2 regions of the Acutalibacter muris genome follow, and region 2 is predicted to be linked to the other one. Evidence: predicted binding sites of a transcription regulator. Region 2 holds the regulator's gene; the other holds the start of a gene.
The links. The regulator LexA, encoded in region 2, represses DNA repair genes until DNA is damaged. The targets are predictions, from matches to a motif close to CNAACANNTGTTNG.
Positions count from the first base shown of each region.

Region 1 (7,516 bases), 320 kb from region 2:
CCGGCGCGGCAGATGCCCTTCGCGCGGCAGAGCCGGACGCGGTATTTATACTTTACGATGTGTACACCATAAGGCTGGCCGAGGACACCGAGAAGCTGGTCAAAGAGAAATTAAAGAAGGAGGCGGCGAAAAATGCGGATTGAGGTGCTGTTCCCGGAATATTGCTGCCTGTTCGGGGACCTTTTCAACGTGAAATATCTTCAGCTATGCCTGCCGGAGGCGGAGCGTCTCGACACCTCCCTTCGGGACCAGCCGAGGCTTGAACCCGGGGGGCTCGTCTACATGGGACCCATGTCCGAGCGCACCCAGGAGAAGGTCATAAAAAAGCTCCTGCCCTATAGGGACAGGCTCAAGGAGCTGATAGAGGGCGGCACGGCCCTCCTGCTCACGGGCAACGCCCTGGAGACGCTGGGCAGCTATATCCTGCGAGAGGACGGCTCAAAGCTCCAGGGCCTGGGGCTTCTGCCAATATACGCCAAGCAGGACCTTATGCACCGGCACAATAGCGTATTTTTGGGGGACTGGGAGGGCCAAGAGGTCACCGGCTTCAAGTCCCAGTTCACCATGGCCTGGCCTGAGGAGGGGGCAAAGGGTCTGTTCAGGGTAAAAAAGGGAGTCGGACTCAACAAAAAGTGCCCCTATGAGGGGCTGAGAGTCAATAACCTTTTCGCCACCTATCTCCAGGGACCGATACTGCCGCTGAACCCCTGCTTTACAAAAAGTGTGATGGCCGCCATGGGCGCGCCTGATACAGAGCCGGCCTTCTACAAGGAGGTACAGGCCGCATATCAGGCGAGGGTAGCGGACTTCTACTCTAAAGTAAAATAAAAAGGAAAAGAACCGGGGGGACCGGTCCCTTTCCTTCTTTTGGGGAGGAGTTGTATTGAAAAAACTTGTAATCTTCTCTTACAGAAATATTTTACTGTGTTGTTAGCGCAAAATCAAGTTTTTTCGACAAGTTCTATGTTTTCTATAACTATAGGTGCATTTATATAAGAATTTTATACAACTTATACGATTAGTGAACCTGGAAACGGAGGGGACCGAGGTGGCCCTGAGCAAAAATGAATATATTGAGATGGACTTCACCGGCATGACCGCCGAGGGGGCTGCCGTGGGCCGGTATGAGGGCGAGGCGGTGTTTGTACCCATGGGCGCCCCAGGGGACAGGGCCCTGGTGAAGATAGTGAAGGCCGCAAAAACCCACGCCTTCGGCCGGCTGGAGAAGCTTCTGAAGCCCTCCCCCTGCCGAGTTGAGCCGGACTGCCCGGTGTACAGGCTCTGCGGAGGATGCTGCTTCAGGCATATCACCTATCAGGCGGAGCTTGAGATAAAGGAGCAGAAGGTCCGTGACGCGCTTGAGCGCATAGGCGGCATTAAAGAGCCGCCGCTGGGCCCAATTATAGGCGCAAAAGACAGGGACGGCTATCGGAACAAGGCCCTGCTGCCCATAGGACAGGCCCCGGACGGCGGCATAGAGCTGGGCTTCTACGCCAAAAACTCCCATAGGATAGTGCCCTGCGAGAGCTGTAAGCTACAGCCCGAGGAGTTCTCCCGGGCTATGGAGGCCTTCAGGCAGTGGGCAAAGGAATATGGCGACCCGGTATATGACGAGGTTTCCCACTCGGGGCGTATGCGGAGGCTGTTCCTGAGAAAAGCCGGGGCCACCGGAGAGGTGATGGCCTGCGTGGTGGTAAACGGCAACGGCCTACACCATGAGCCGGAGCTGGTTGACGCTATGCGCGGGGCCGTGCCGGGGCTGAAATCTTTGGTGATAAACTCCAACAGGGAGAGGACAAATGTGGCCCTGGGCGGGCGCTGCCGGACGGTATGGGGACGGGACAGCATAAGGGACCGGCTCTGCGGGCTGGAGTTTGAGATATCGCCCCTGTCCTTCTACCAGGTGAACCGGGACCAGACGGAGAAGCTCTATAGACTGGCGGCGGAATATGCGGCCCCGGAACCGGGGGACCTGTTGCTGGACCTGTACTGTGGCACGGGCACCATCGGGCTGTCCATGGCAAAGAGCGCGGGAAAGCTGATCGGAGTGGAGGTGCAGCCCCAAGCGGTGGAAAACGCCAGGGAGAACGCCCGGCGCAACGGCATAGACAACGCAGAGTTTCTGTGCGCCGACGCGGCCGAGGCCGCAAGAGAGCTGGTCCGGCGGGGAACGCGGCCCCAGGTGGTCCTCCTGGATCCACCGCGCAAAGGCTGCGGGCCAAAGCTTGTGGAGACGGTGGCGGAAATGGGCCCCCAGAGAGTGGTCTACGTCTCCTGTGACCCGGCCACGCTGGCAAGGGACCTACGGCAGTTCGCCGGGCTGGGGTATGGGAGGATTAAGGGGCGGCCGGTGGATATGTTCCCGGGGACGGGGCATGTGGAGACTATCGTGTTGATACAAAAGAAAACCTCGTAGAAATCCTTTATTTTAGGCACTTTGCGAAGCATTTCATGTTCACTTCGGAGGGTGAAAAAATCCGAAATAAGCACCTCAAAAACTACTTTGACGTTTCAGTGGTAGTTGATATCGGGTGTGGGAACACAAACGGAAAATAAAGGTTTTCCGCAATCAACGTGTCTATGTAGTGTACACCCCGCTGATCCTTAGTCACACATACTCCTGCAATGGCGTGATGGCACCCATCGTAACTATGCTGCGATGGGTTTTGATATTGAGTACAACCTTTGGCTGCATGATTCTCACCCTTTCTGCTTAAAATATGGCATATTTTCTCCTTGTGTCAAGTATAAACATCATTTTAATAATAAAGCGCCCGAGAAATAGGAATTTCTGTGCCATCTACCCAATATATTATCGAGCTTGCACGGCTCTTCAAAGTCTCTACGGACTATTTACTTGGGGTTGATGCTTCAAGAACCATCAATGTCATCGGGCTTACGGAGGAAGATATTCAATTAGTGCATGGGATAGTTACCCATTTGAGAAGTAAAAATCGATCACAATAAAGAAATCCCTCCGCACCAGCAGAGGGATTCTCAATCATTTCACTTTTTCTTACTTAAACGGATTCTCCCCCGGGTACATCATACCCTTGGGCTGATTGAACCCGATATCCCCAACGCCCAGGTACTTGAACACCTCAAACAGCGCCTTGCCGTGGTGTCCGAAGGCGACCGCGCCGTGGTGGGGATAGTTTTTCCCGATGAGCACATGGCGGTAGAAGCGACCCATCTCGTTGATAGCAAAGACCCCTATGCCGCCGAAGGAGCGGGTGGCCACGGGCAGCACCTCGCCCTCTGCCACATATGCCCGAAGGATGCTGTCGGCCGTGGACTGAAGCCGGAAAAAGGTGATGTCGCCGGGGACTATATCCCCCTCAAGAGTACCTTGGGTGACCTCCTCGGGCAGGCTGCGGGCCATTATCATCTGATACTTCATAGTGGGGCTGCATATCTTGCTGGAGCAGGTGTTGCCGCAGTGGAAGCCCATGAAGGTGTCGCTGAACTGATAAGGGAACTTGCCCTCTATCTCAGACTTGTACATATCCTTTGGCACAGTGTTGTTTATGTCCAAAAGGGTCACAATATCATTACTGACGCAGGCGCCGATGAACTCCGAGAGGGTGCCGTAGATGTCCACCTCGCAGGACACCGGAAGGCCCCGGCCCGTAAGGCGTGAATTTACGTAGCAGGGTACAAAGCCGAACTGGGTCTGGAAGGCGGGCCAGCACTTGCTGGTAAGGGTAACGTACTGGCGGTAGCCCCGATGCTCCTCTATCCAGTCCAAAAGGGTTATCTCGTACTGGGCCAGCTTCTCTAAAATCTCGGGCTTCTTGTTGCCCTCACCCAGCTCCTTCTCCATGTCGGCCTTGACCTCTGCTATGCGGGGGTCGCCGGCGTGCTTATGGAAGGCCTCGAACAGGTCCAGCTCGGAGTTTTCCTCGATTTCAACGCCCAGGTCATACAAGCGCTTGATAGGCGCGTTGCAGGCCAGAAAGTTCAGGGGGCGGGGGCCGAAGCTGATTATCTTTAGAGACTTTAAGCCTACCAGGGCTCTGGCGATGGGGATAAACTCATGTATGCGGTCGGCACAGTCCTCCGCGTCGCCCACGGGCTCCTCGGGGATATAGGCCTTTATCTCCCTAAGCTTCAAATTGTAGCTGGCGTTGAGCATACCGCAGTAGGCGTCGCCGCGTCCGCCCACAAGGTTGTCGCCGGACTCCTCGGCGGCGGCAATGAACATACAGGGGCCGTCGAAGTGCTTGGCGAGAAGGGTCTCGGATATCTCCGGGCCGAAGTTGCCAAGGTACACCACCAGGGCGTTGCAGCCGTTTTTCTTAATGTCTTCAAGAGCCTGTACCATGTGTATTTCAGACTCCACTATGCAGACCGGGCACTCGTAGACGCTGGACGCTTCTGTACCGTATTTGGCGTTAAAGGCTTCCATCAGGGCCCTTCTGCGGTTCACTGACAGACTCTCGGGGAAGCAGTCGCGGGAGACGGCCACCACCCCGACTTTTACAATGGGGATGTTGTTCATATGTGTTCCTCCGTTTTATTCAAAATTTCCGGGCTCTATTTGATACTATCATAACCCATAGCAGGGGAAAAAGCAATCAAAACATATGTTTGAAAATAATTCGCAAAGGGCTTGCTTTTACTCTCTTTTTCCTATATAATATATGTAGTTTTAACTATACGGGAGGAAGTAATAATGGCGGAAAAAAAGCAGGCCCCTGTCAGCACCCGCTCCAGCAGCAATAACCCCGACGAGCGGCGCAAGGCGCTGGACACGGCCCTGACCCAGATAAAAAAGCAGTTCGGCGACGGCGCGGTGATGCGTCTGGGCCAGCAGTCGTCCCTTAACATTGAGGCCATCCCCACCGGGTCCCTGTCTTTGGACCTGGCCCTGGGGGTGGGAGGCCTGCCCCGGGGCAGGATAGTGGAAATTTACGGCCCGGAATCCTCTGGTAAGACCACCCTTGCCCTGCACTGTGTGGCGGAGGGCCAGAAGTTAGGCGGCAACGCGGCCTTTATCGACGTGGAGCACGCTCTGGACCCGGTGTACGCCTCGGCCCTGGGGGTGAACGTGGACGACCTGCTGGTGTCCCAGCCCGATACCGGCGAGCAGGCTTTGGAGATAGCCGAGGCCCTTATCCGCTCCAACGCCATCGACGTGATAGTGGTGGACTCGGTGGCGGCCCTGGTGCCAAAGCAGGAGATAGAGGGCGAAATGGGCGACTCCCACGTGGGCTTGCAGGCGCGGCTCATGAGCCAGGCCCTCAGAAAGCTGGCGGGGGCCATCTCCAAGTCCAACTGCGTGGCCATCTTCATAAACCAGCTGCGGGAAAAAGTGGGCGTTATCTATGGCAACCCCGAGGTCACTCCCGGGGGCCGCGCCATGAAATTCTACTCGTCGGTGCGTATCGACGTGCGCAAGGGCGAGGTTTTAAAAAATGGCACAGACATTATAGGGGCCCACACCAAGGTGCGCGTGGTTAAAAACAAGGTGGCCCCACCCTTTAGGACCGCCGAATTTGACGTGCTCTACGGCCAGGGCATCTCCCGCATGGGGGAGCTTGTGGATATCGGCGTGCAGCTGGATATCATTCAGAAAAGCGGCTCCTGGTTCTCCTACGACGGACAGCGCATCGGCCAGGGCCGGGAAAAGGTCAAGGACTTCCTTGCGGCAAACCCGGAGGTGGCCGGGAATATAGAAGCTGCCGTGCGGGAAAACGTGAACAAGCTCTACAGCCAGAAGCTGGGCAAGCCCCCGGCAGAGGCCGGCGGCGCGGAGGATAACGGCCCCGCCGTGCCGGCAGAGGTGGAAAAGAAGCCCACACCCCCCAAGGCGGCCCTGGCCGACGACGCCAGCCTTGACATCACGGTGGACGACTGATGGAGCTGACCGCCGCGGAGCCCAGGCGAAAGGGATTGGTACAGCTGTACATAGACGGCGAGCCCGCCGTGAAGATAGATAACGAGGTCCTCCTGCTGTCCCGGATAAAGCCGGGGGACGAGCTTACCGATGAGGAGCTGCACCAGCTGATACTGGATTCCGACGCCCATAGAGCCAAAGAGAAGGCCCTGTACCTTTTGGAGTACCGGGACCACACGAAAAAAGAGCTGACGGAGAAGATTGCCCGCACGGCCGCGTCAAGAGAGGCCGCCGAGGCTGCTGTCGATAGGATGGAGGAGCTGGGGCTCATAGACGACGACAGCTATGGGCGAAGGTACGCAAGGGAGCTCTTCGTGCGTAAGAAATATGGCCCACTGCGGGTACGCCAGGAGCTGCGGCAGAAGGGAATAGACCCTGAACTTATCAGCGAGCTCTTGGAGGAGTATGACGACCCAGAGGCCTTTACGGAGCGCATAGGCGAGATACTGGAGCGCAAATACTCCGGCTGGCAGGAGGACGAAAAGGTAAAGCGCAGGGCCTTTTCGGCCCTGCAGCGCATGGGGTACAGCTATGAGCATATTCGCGAGGGTATGCGCGGACTATCAGACAGTTGAACCCTTCGCCGCCGTAACGGCCCTGTCAAGGCCCGCTAAATCCTTGTGGACGGTGATATCCACGAACCCGGACCGCGCAAAAAGCTCCGTCACCTCCCGGGCCTGAGTATCGCCTATCTCCACGCCCAGCGCCCCGCCAGGACGCAGTAATGGCGCCCATTTTTCCAATATGGCCCGATAAAATGTCAAGCCGTCCCCGCCCCCGTCAAGGGCCAGGGACGGCTCCTTTTGCACCTCCGGCTGAAGGGCGGAGAGCTCGCCTGTGGCGATATACGGCGGGTTCGACGCGATAAAGTCCAGTTCCTTCGGGAACACTCCCTGCTCCGGCCCTCGGAGCACATCCCCGGCAGCTGCCCGGCATTCAAACCGGGGATAGCGGGCGATATTCCTGTCCAGAAATTCCCCGGCCTTCTCGTCCAGCTCCACGCATATTACCTGCGCCCCCGGCACTATTGAGCATATTCCAAGCCCCACAGCCCCGCTGCCCGCGCAGAGGTCCAGGCCCCGGGCCCCTTTGCCTATCCGCGCGGCAAGGGCCTCCACCAGCGCCGCCGTGTCCTCCCGGGGGACCAGCACGCCCTCGCCCACCGAAAGGGTGAGGGACATAAAGGGCCACTCCCCCAGGATATATTGCAGGGGTCTCCTCTCTGCCCGCTGGGAGACGGCTTCAAGAAATTCCTGCCGCTTTTTTTCATCTGGCGCTTTGTCGCCCTGCAGCGCAAGCTCCGACCTGTCCAGACCCAGAAAGCGCTCCGAAAGCCGGGCCGCGTCAAAGCCCGGGCTGTCCACTCCCGCCTTTGTAAGCTGGGCTTTGGCCCGTAAGTATAATTCCCTGGCGGTCACTTAAGGAGGTCCTCGCCGTTTTCGGGTATCACCGCCTGCAAGGCGGCGATGGCGGCCTCTATCATCTTATCGTCCGGCTCCTTCACGGTGATGCGCTGCATCCAGAGCCCTGGGGCGGTGATTATCCGGCAGAGCATATTGTCGTGCCGGGCGCAGGCCTTCTGTACCTCATAGCCGATATTCACGATAATCGGTATGC
Region 1 covers NZ_CP021422.1:3,602,996-3,610,511, forward strand. The annotation lists gene ADH66_RS18535 (Mur ligase family protein) at 1-143, shown strand, start outside; gene ADH66_RS18540 (hypothetical protein) at 133-828, shown strand; gene rlmD (23S rRNA (uracil(1939)-C(5))-methyltransferase RlmD) at 1,022-2,416, shown strand; gene ADH66_RS18550 (L-fucose/L-arabinose isomerase family protein) at 3,017-4,501, opposite strand; gene recA (recombinase RecA) at 4,676-5,860, shown strand; gene ADH66_RS18560 (regulatory protein RecX) at 5,860-6,474, shown strand; gene prmC (peptide chain release factor N(5)-glutamine methyltransferase) at 6,463-7,317, opposite strand; gene ADH66_RS18570 (DUF1385 domain-containing protein) at 7,314-7,516, opposite strand, start outside.
Region 1: the regulator LexA is predicted to act here: its motif matches at 4,580-4,593, upstream of recA (recombinase RecA).

Region 2 (7,516 bases):
TCATCTCCTGGGCTGCGGCCCAGCTCTTGAAGGCTTTGATAGACGCCATAAAACACAAGCAGTTCGACCGGCACCGCCTTGCCGGGGCAGGGGGAATGCCCAGCTCACACTCGGCGCTAACCTGCTCGGTACTGCTGACCTCGTACTATCTGTACGGCTTCAACTCCCCCGTCTTCGCCCTTTCCTTCATACTGGCGATGATAGTCATGTATGACGCCACAGGCGTGCGCTGGGCGGCGGGGCTCCATGCCAAGGCCATAAACCACATAGTGGAATTTCTTGAGAAGGAGGACGATCCCGAGGGCAAGCGGGCTCTGGGGGAGCTGATACCCAAGCTCAACGAGTCCCTTGGGCACCGTATCAGGGAGGCTGTCTGCGGGGCGGCCCTTGGCTTCCTGATAGCCATAATCGCCCACCTCGCCCGTCAGGGCGGCACCCGCCTGTTCTAAACGCATTATAGAGCGCAAAAACGCCTGTGCCCTCGAAAAGCACAGGCGTTTATTATAGTCCTTCACCCGCCATACGGACCTCATTCGGAAAATTGCCGCATATTCTCGTCATTCCAAACCACCCGGTTGCGTCCGAACCGCTTGGCGTCATACAGCATGGTGTCCGCTATCTTTAAAAAGGTGTCAAAGGAATCTCCCCGTTTCGGCAGTACGGTTGTCCCGCCCGCACTGATGGTAACCCACTCTGAAACCGAACCTGAGTGGGGTATATGCAGCTCCTCCACAGCCCGACGCACGCGGCACATCTGCTCGAAAGCTTGTCTGGAGCTGTCCCCCATCATAAACACCACAAACTCCTCACCGCCATACCTGGCAAGGAAGTCCGTGTTCCTGCGGAGATACCTGCCCGCCGTGGCGGACACGGCGGTGATCACCGTATCGCCGGCCGGATGGCCAAAGGTATCGTTGTACTTTTTAAAGTGGTCTATATCCATCATGCAGATGGAAAAGGGCACCCGGAGCCTGATGGCCTCCTGCCATTTCTGTTCGCTGACGCGCTCATACCGCCGCCTATTGGCTATGCCCGTGAGCTGGTCGGTCATGGACTGGTACTCCACCTGCTTGCGGTACTGATAGAGCTTTATGTGGGTGTTTACCCTGGCCTTAACTATCATCGGGTGGAAAGGCTTATATATATAGTCCACTGCCCCCAGGGTCAGGCCCCGCTGCTCGTTCTCGATATCTGAGAGCGCGGTTATGAGTATTACCGGGATATGCCTGGTGGCAACCTCCTCCTGGAGCTTTTTCAGCAGCACGAAGCCGTCCATGCCGGGCATGACCACATCCAGCAGTATGAGCGAAAAGTCCTGCTCCCTGGCGTAGCTAAGCCCCATCTGTGGTTCCTGTACTGTGGTGATCTGATAGTCGCTCTCCAGTATGTTCTTCAGATGCGCGGCCTGCACCGGGCTGTCATCGATTATCATTATCTTTTCCAAATGATCACTCCCCCAGTGCCCAGAAGTCTCAACTTTATTATTATCTCAATATAACACAATTAGGGCTTTCTGTCAAGAAGGAAACCAATGTTTCGGACTTGTTCCGCACTGGTTTCGCAATCCGGCTCCCTATACCAGTATACGCGGCAAAGCCAGGATTGTCCAACATTTCTCCGAATAATTTTCCGGTGCCTATGTTATATTTGGCATCCATTAATGACACTGCCAAGCCGCGCGCAATATACCTCACTCACTTTTAGCCCTCAAAAAAGCAAACCCCGGAGGGTTCCGGGGTTTACAGCATTAAGTTTATCAGTCCTTGCCCTCAATAACCGACTGTGGGTCCAGATAGGCCGAATCCTTCCTGACCTCCAGGTGCAGGTGGGGCTGGTCCGCCGACTCGCCGGGCACGGCGGTCACCGTGCCTATGGCCTGTCCCATGGTCACAACGTCGTCAGGCTTCACAAGGAAGTTTTCCCCAAGGCCGCAGTAGGAGAAAATATAGTCCCCGTGCTCAATGACCACCACATTACCCAGCATACTGTCGGTGTAGGTCTCCTTTACAATGCCGTTGCCGCAGGCCAGCACCTGCTCGCCGCTCTGGGCCCCAAAGTCCGCGCCCGCGTGTACGCGCCAGTCCTTCATGGTCTCGGAGTACACCGGGGCCCCGGCGCTGTAGGCCTTCTGTATGGTCTCGCCGCTCACAGGGCAGATCATTTCGCCGCTTATCTCATACATAGGGGCGTTTGCCGGGACCTGGGGCTCCTCGGGTTCAGTATCTGCGGGCTCAGGGCTCTCCGCTGCCGGAGGGTCGCTGGGTTTTGGCACATAGGTGGGCTTTGGCTTGGGCGTGGCTGTAGGCGCCGCAGAGGGCTTTGCCGCCCCCGCGGAGGGCTGTGGACTTGGAGCCGGTGACTTCTGTGCCTGGGGGTCGTCGCTCCTGCTGGAAGCACTGCTGCTCTCCAGCTCCTCTGTGGCGGAGATGTAGCCCTGCACCGCGTCAAAGGTGCTCCAGGCCGCTATGCCCACCGCCACCAGGCACACAGCCAGCGCCAGGTAGAAGCCGTTGCGCCTTGCCTTATTTTCCGAAAAGCGTTTGCCGTTCATAAATTCGCTTCCTTTCAGTGGTAATCTGGACGGTCAACACACCGTGTCAGCCGTTCTGTAACAGTATTTTAGCCTGAAAGCAGCGGGTTTATACGGCCAGCGAAAAAAGGCAGGAAGGGCCGGCATAAGCCGGCCCTTCCTTTTTGCTTGAGGGGTATTATTGAGGAGGGTAGAACATGTACAGAAAGAGATATTCGGTACCTCTTTCTTACAAGCTTATTATACTCTCCGGCGGACAAGGAGTTGTTAAAGAGCTGTGAATAATCCTTAAAGAATTTCCGGGTGAATTTTAAATAAAAAAATCCAAACATTCGTTTTGCATTTTCAGATAAACCATGTTATAATATACGCAAAGCATTCCTTCGGAGAAGTTCTGAAGCGCGAAGCGTTTCTCTTTCGCTTTGCAAAAGCGCCGGCTTTCTCCAAACAGATTTATATATTTGAAAAGACGTGCAAAGGAGGCTGCCTAATGGACGGCTTAACGAAAAGCCAGCAAAAGGTGTACGACTATCTCGTTAAAACCATGCCCGGCGGGGTCCCGCCCACGGTCCGGGAGATATGCAACGCCACGGGCCTTCGCTCCACCTCCACGGTGCACGCCCACCTAAAGACCCTGGAGCGCCTGGGCTATATCACCCGGGACGCCGGGCTCAACCGCTCCATTCGTATCGAGGGGGCGGAGCCTGCCGCCCAGGTGCCCATCCTGGGCCGGGTCACGGCGGGTATGCCCATACTGGCTATAGAGGACATAGAGGGCTATGTGCCCTTCCCCCAGAAGAGCGGTAAGGAACTGTTCGCCCTGCACGTGGTGGGGCTCAGTATGCGGGACGCGGGGATCCTTGACGGCGATTACGTCATAGTGGAGCGCACCCCCACGGCAGATGACGGGGAGATAGTTGTGGCCATGATAGACGACGAGGCCACTGTAAAGCGCCTGTACCGGGAGCCGGGCGGTGTGCGCCTGCAGCCCGAGAACCCGGACTTTGAGCCCATCTACTCCGACCATGTGTCCCTTTTGGGCAGGGTCATAGCGGTGCTGCGGTACTATTAAAGTGTTATTACTGTTTTAAATACTCCTCAAGAGGCCTCAGGCTCTCCCTGTCGGTCTTGTCAAAGGACTCCTGGAGGTTCTGGAGCATGACCCTTTCTTTCGCCGAGTCCGCGTGGGCCCTGAGCATTTTGTGGAAGCCCGCCATCAGGAACCTGTCTATGGGGTTCATGGCGGCATAGTTCAGCCCGCCCTGGAGGTAAAAGGGCCTTATGCGCTCCAGCTCTCCCGGGGTGAAGTTCTCTCGCTCCAAACGCCGCACGTCCGGGGCGTCGGGCTCCATAGCCCCGGTGAAAAACACCGCTATTTTCTTTCCCCGAAGCCTTGGCAGCTGCTTTTTCAGCCATGAAAGCTTATTTATCTTTCCGATGTAGCATCCGCTGCCGAAAGCTATAGTCTGGTACTTCTCGAAGTCTACTGTTCCCCTCTCCTCATAGGGCACACAGTCACAGGCAAGGTCCTCCTTCAGCCATAAGGCGTACTTTTTAGTGAAGCCTGTTTTTGATCTGTAAATAATTATTGTGTTCATTCTTGACCTCCCTGCCGCGCAAAACGCGCGGCTTTCTGTTTATTTATAGGTTTTATGGTCTCCTATAAACTGCCGCACCTGGGCAGTGATTTTAGGTCGGACCTCCTCCCAGCTCTCCCCGGCCGAAAGCAGCAGGAATACCCCGCCATAGAACTGCTCCGCCAGCACCCTAGGGTCCCCGGTCCTGAAAATGCCCCTTTCCATGAGACCGGTGAATATTTTTTCCTGGACCTCCACAGGATACTGGCAGTAAAGCCGCCTATAAAGCTCGCCGGAGCGGCTGTCGTCGAACTGGCAGACGGTGAGCAGCCTTCTAAACCGTGTGTTCCACGGATCCTCAAAGAAGAACCGAAACACCTCCAGCACGGTCTCCTCCAGCTCCTGGCCGCCACCTTGGAACACGGACAGGTCATCTTTGCTTGAAAAGGGAAGTCCGTGAGAATGATAGTATTCTTCCGCTTTAGCCCAGCAGATATCCACAATACCGTCGAATATCGCGCGCTTATTGGGAAAATGGTTGTATAGCGAGCTCTCCCTGATACCCACTGCGGCGGCGATGTCCCGTACGGACACTGCCCCATAGCCCCGGGTGGAGAATAGCTTCAGGGCCTCCCATACGATTTTTTCTTTGGTATCCATATCTGACCCCTTTCTGCTAACATTCGTTAGTTCGTTTATTATACTATCGGTCGTTCGTTTTGTCAAGCAGAGAAATAGCACTTTTTCTTTGAAAAAGTGCTACATATTCTTCGGGCTTTTTTACTTTTTGGCCGACTTGGCTTGCAGCCAAGTCAACGGCAACAGACCTTGGGGACTTCTCGTCCCCAAACCCCTAGCAAGCGTAGAAGGCCAAGAGTTTGCAAAGCAAACTCTTGGCCTTCGCTATGCGAAGTCGGCTTGACCGGCCTCGCTTAGCCCAGCCAGTACATATTCTTCTCGCAGACCGTGTACCCCGCCTGTTCATAAACCGAAAGCAGCAGTCCGTCCTCCACCGGGATATGTACAAATGGCGCAAGGCACTTATCAAGGCACCAGCCGGTAATATAGGCCACAAGGCCTCCCAGCAGCTCCATTGCCGCCTGCTCCCCTAAATCCTGCCGCACTGCCAGCATTCCGACGCCTCCCTCCGGGTAGACGCCCACTATGCCCTCGGGCTCCCTCCGATGGAGGACTCCGTAGACCGCCCGGGCCGCGAGCCGTTCTCTAAGCTCGTCCCGATCAAATTCCCCGGGGAAGCTCTCCATAAGCGCCTCCTCCTGCTCCGGTCCCAGGGGCTTCACCTGTAGCAGGTCAAAGCCTCTGCTCCCCGGCGGAAACGGGTTCACGTATGCCGCCGCACGGCACTCCATCAGGGCTGTGAAGCCCAGCTCGTCCCTCAGGAGCTGGGCGTTATCTTTGTCATGCACCGCCAGCTGTCTGGCTCCCCGGATAAGTCCTCCCAGGGCCTCGGCTGCCGCCGTATCCCCCGCCGCCAGCAGGTACGCTCCGCTTCTGGGTATGCTTATCAGCACCCCGTCCGTGCGCACGGCACTTACCACGCCGTCCCCCCGGCGCAGGGCCTCCACCATGTCCATACAGAGTATAGGATTCCGCCCCAGGTATGACAGGGCCATCTGTTCCATCTCTCTCATAATGCCCTACCCTCGCTCAGAGCTTCCGCACCGCTCTTATAAGGAGCTCCGCGCTCTTCTCAGCCGTCTCCTTGGCAAAGGAGGGAAAGTCTACCGGCGAGTCATCGTTGGCGCTGTCGGAGATGGCCCTCAGCACCGCGCAGGGGACCTTGTTCATATAACACACCTGGGCAATACTGCCGCCCTCCATCTCCACGGCCCTGGCTCCGAACTTCTCCCCCAGCCAGCGGTTCTTCTCCTTGTCCGCCACGAAAATATCCCCTGTGGCGATAACGCCGGCATGGGCCCCGCCGTATATGCTCCGGGCCTCCTCAAGGAGCACCTCCCTGGCCCCGCTGTCGCAGGGCAGCTTAAGGATATCCTCGCTGTCACCGCCCCGCCGGAGGAACAGCGTACCCAGAGGGTCACCCATGGCGGTAGTGTCAAAGTCATGCTGCACGCAGCACTCGGCGGCCACCAGATCTCCTATCTTCACGCCCACGCCCCCTGCCACCCCGGTGTTTATTATGAGCCTTGGGCTATACTTCAGTATCATTATCTGGGCGCAGACTGCCGAGTTTACCTTTCCGGGCCCGCACTCGGCCACCACCACCGGGACGCCCTCAAGCTCACCTCTGTGGAACAGCAGCCCCGCTATAGAATCGCTCTCCTCCCCGCTCAGCTTTGCTATTATGCTGTTGACCTCCACCTCCATTGCTCCTATAATGCCGATGGGTGATTTTTTCTCCATTTCTATCTTCCTTTCCTTCAGTATTATTACTTCCCTCCGCTGTCCTCCGGCAGCCCCAGCAAAAGCCCCCGGAGGTAGTCCATATTAAAGATCTCCCCGCCCAGGAGGTTGAAGCACTGGTCCCCCCGGAACACCGTGCCCACGCGGCTTATTTCCACCAGGGCCTGGCTCTCCCCCTCGCGGGAAAGCCACTCGAGGGTCCAGTCCCGCATATGCTCGGGAAAGTCCTCGTTAAGGTCCACCATAACGCCGTTTTCCTCGGACAGGGTGCTCAAGGTTTCGCTCAGCCGCCCAATGTCCTCCGGGTCCTCCACCCGCACCCTGCGGCCCATGGACCGGCTCTCCAGCAGCACCGCTCCCACCGAATCCACTGGCGGGGCCGCCGCCTCGTCGGGTTTCATGCCGTCCTTTGTGCAGAACCATAGGGCAAACACCAGGGCTGTAACTATCACCGCGTAAAATCCCAGCTTTTTCATCTGTCTCAGCTCCTTTATATAATAGGAAGGCTCTCCTATAGTAAAGTCGCAAAGGCCCCGGGAAAATTTATTGCTTCTGCATCTTTCCCCGGATAAACTTTTCAAATTCCCCGCTCTCGCCCAGCTTGAAGCCGTAAGTGTCCACCAGGTAGGCGTTGTCGGGGCCATAGTACAGATAGAGGTACTGGCCGCATTTTCTGACGTCCATTATCTGGAAATAGGGCACCACGTTGGCGGACTGTATCCCCGACACCCGGAACACGTCGGGATAGAAGGTATAGTGGGCAGTCTGGCTGGTGCCCTGGCTGTGGACCTTTATCTGTATCTTCTCAACGGCCCCCTGCATACCTATGAGTTTATAGGCATAGTACACCGTCACGGCCACCGCCGCCAGCTTTATCCACCAGACCGAGTCTATCAGGAACGCGGCGCAGACGGTCACCACGCACAGCAGCGCCCCGAAGACCACCTCGCCCACATTCTTCACATAGGCTTGATAGAAGCTGAAGCGCCGTATTGCCTCCCTGGTGCAGTCGGTTTCGTTGATAAAG
Region 2 covers NZ_CP021422.1:117,254-124,769, reverse strand. The annotation lists gene ADH66_RS00615 (divergent PAP2 family protein) at 1-449, shown strand, start outside; gene ADH66_RS00610 (diguanylate cyclase) at 530-1,444, opposite strand; gene ADH66_RS00605 (M23 family metallopeptidase) at 1,757-2,551, opposite strand; gene lexA (transcriptional repressor LexA) at 3,021-3,602, shown strand; gene ADH66_RS00590 (flavodoxin domain-containing protein) at 3,610-4,128, opposite strand; gene ADH66_RS00585 (TetR/AcrR family transcriptional regulator) at 4,168-4,767, opposite strand; gene ADH66_RS00580 (hypothetical protein) at 5,040-5,759, opposite strand; gene ADH66_RS00575 (5'-methylthioadenosine/adenosylhomocysteine nucleosidase) at 5,776-6,489, opposite strand; gene ADH66_RS00570 (hypothetical protein) at 6,516-6,965, opposite strand; gene ADH66_RS00565 (YcxB family protein) at 7,033-7,516, opposite strand, start outside.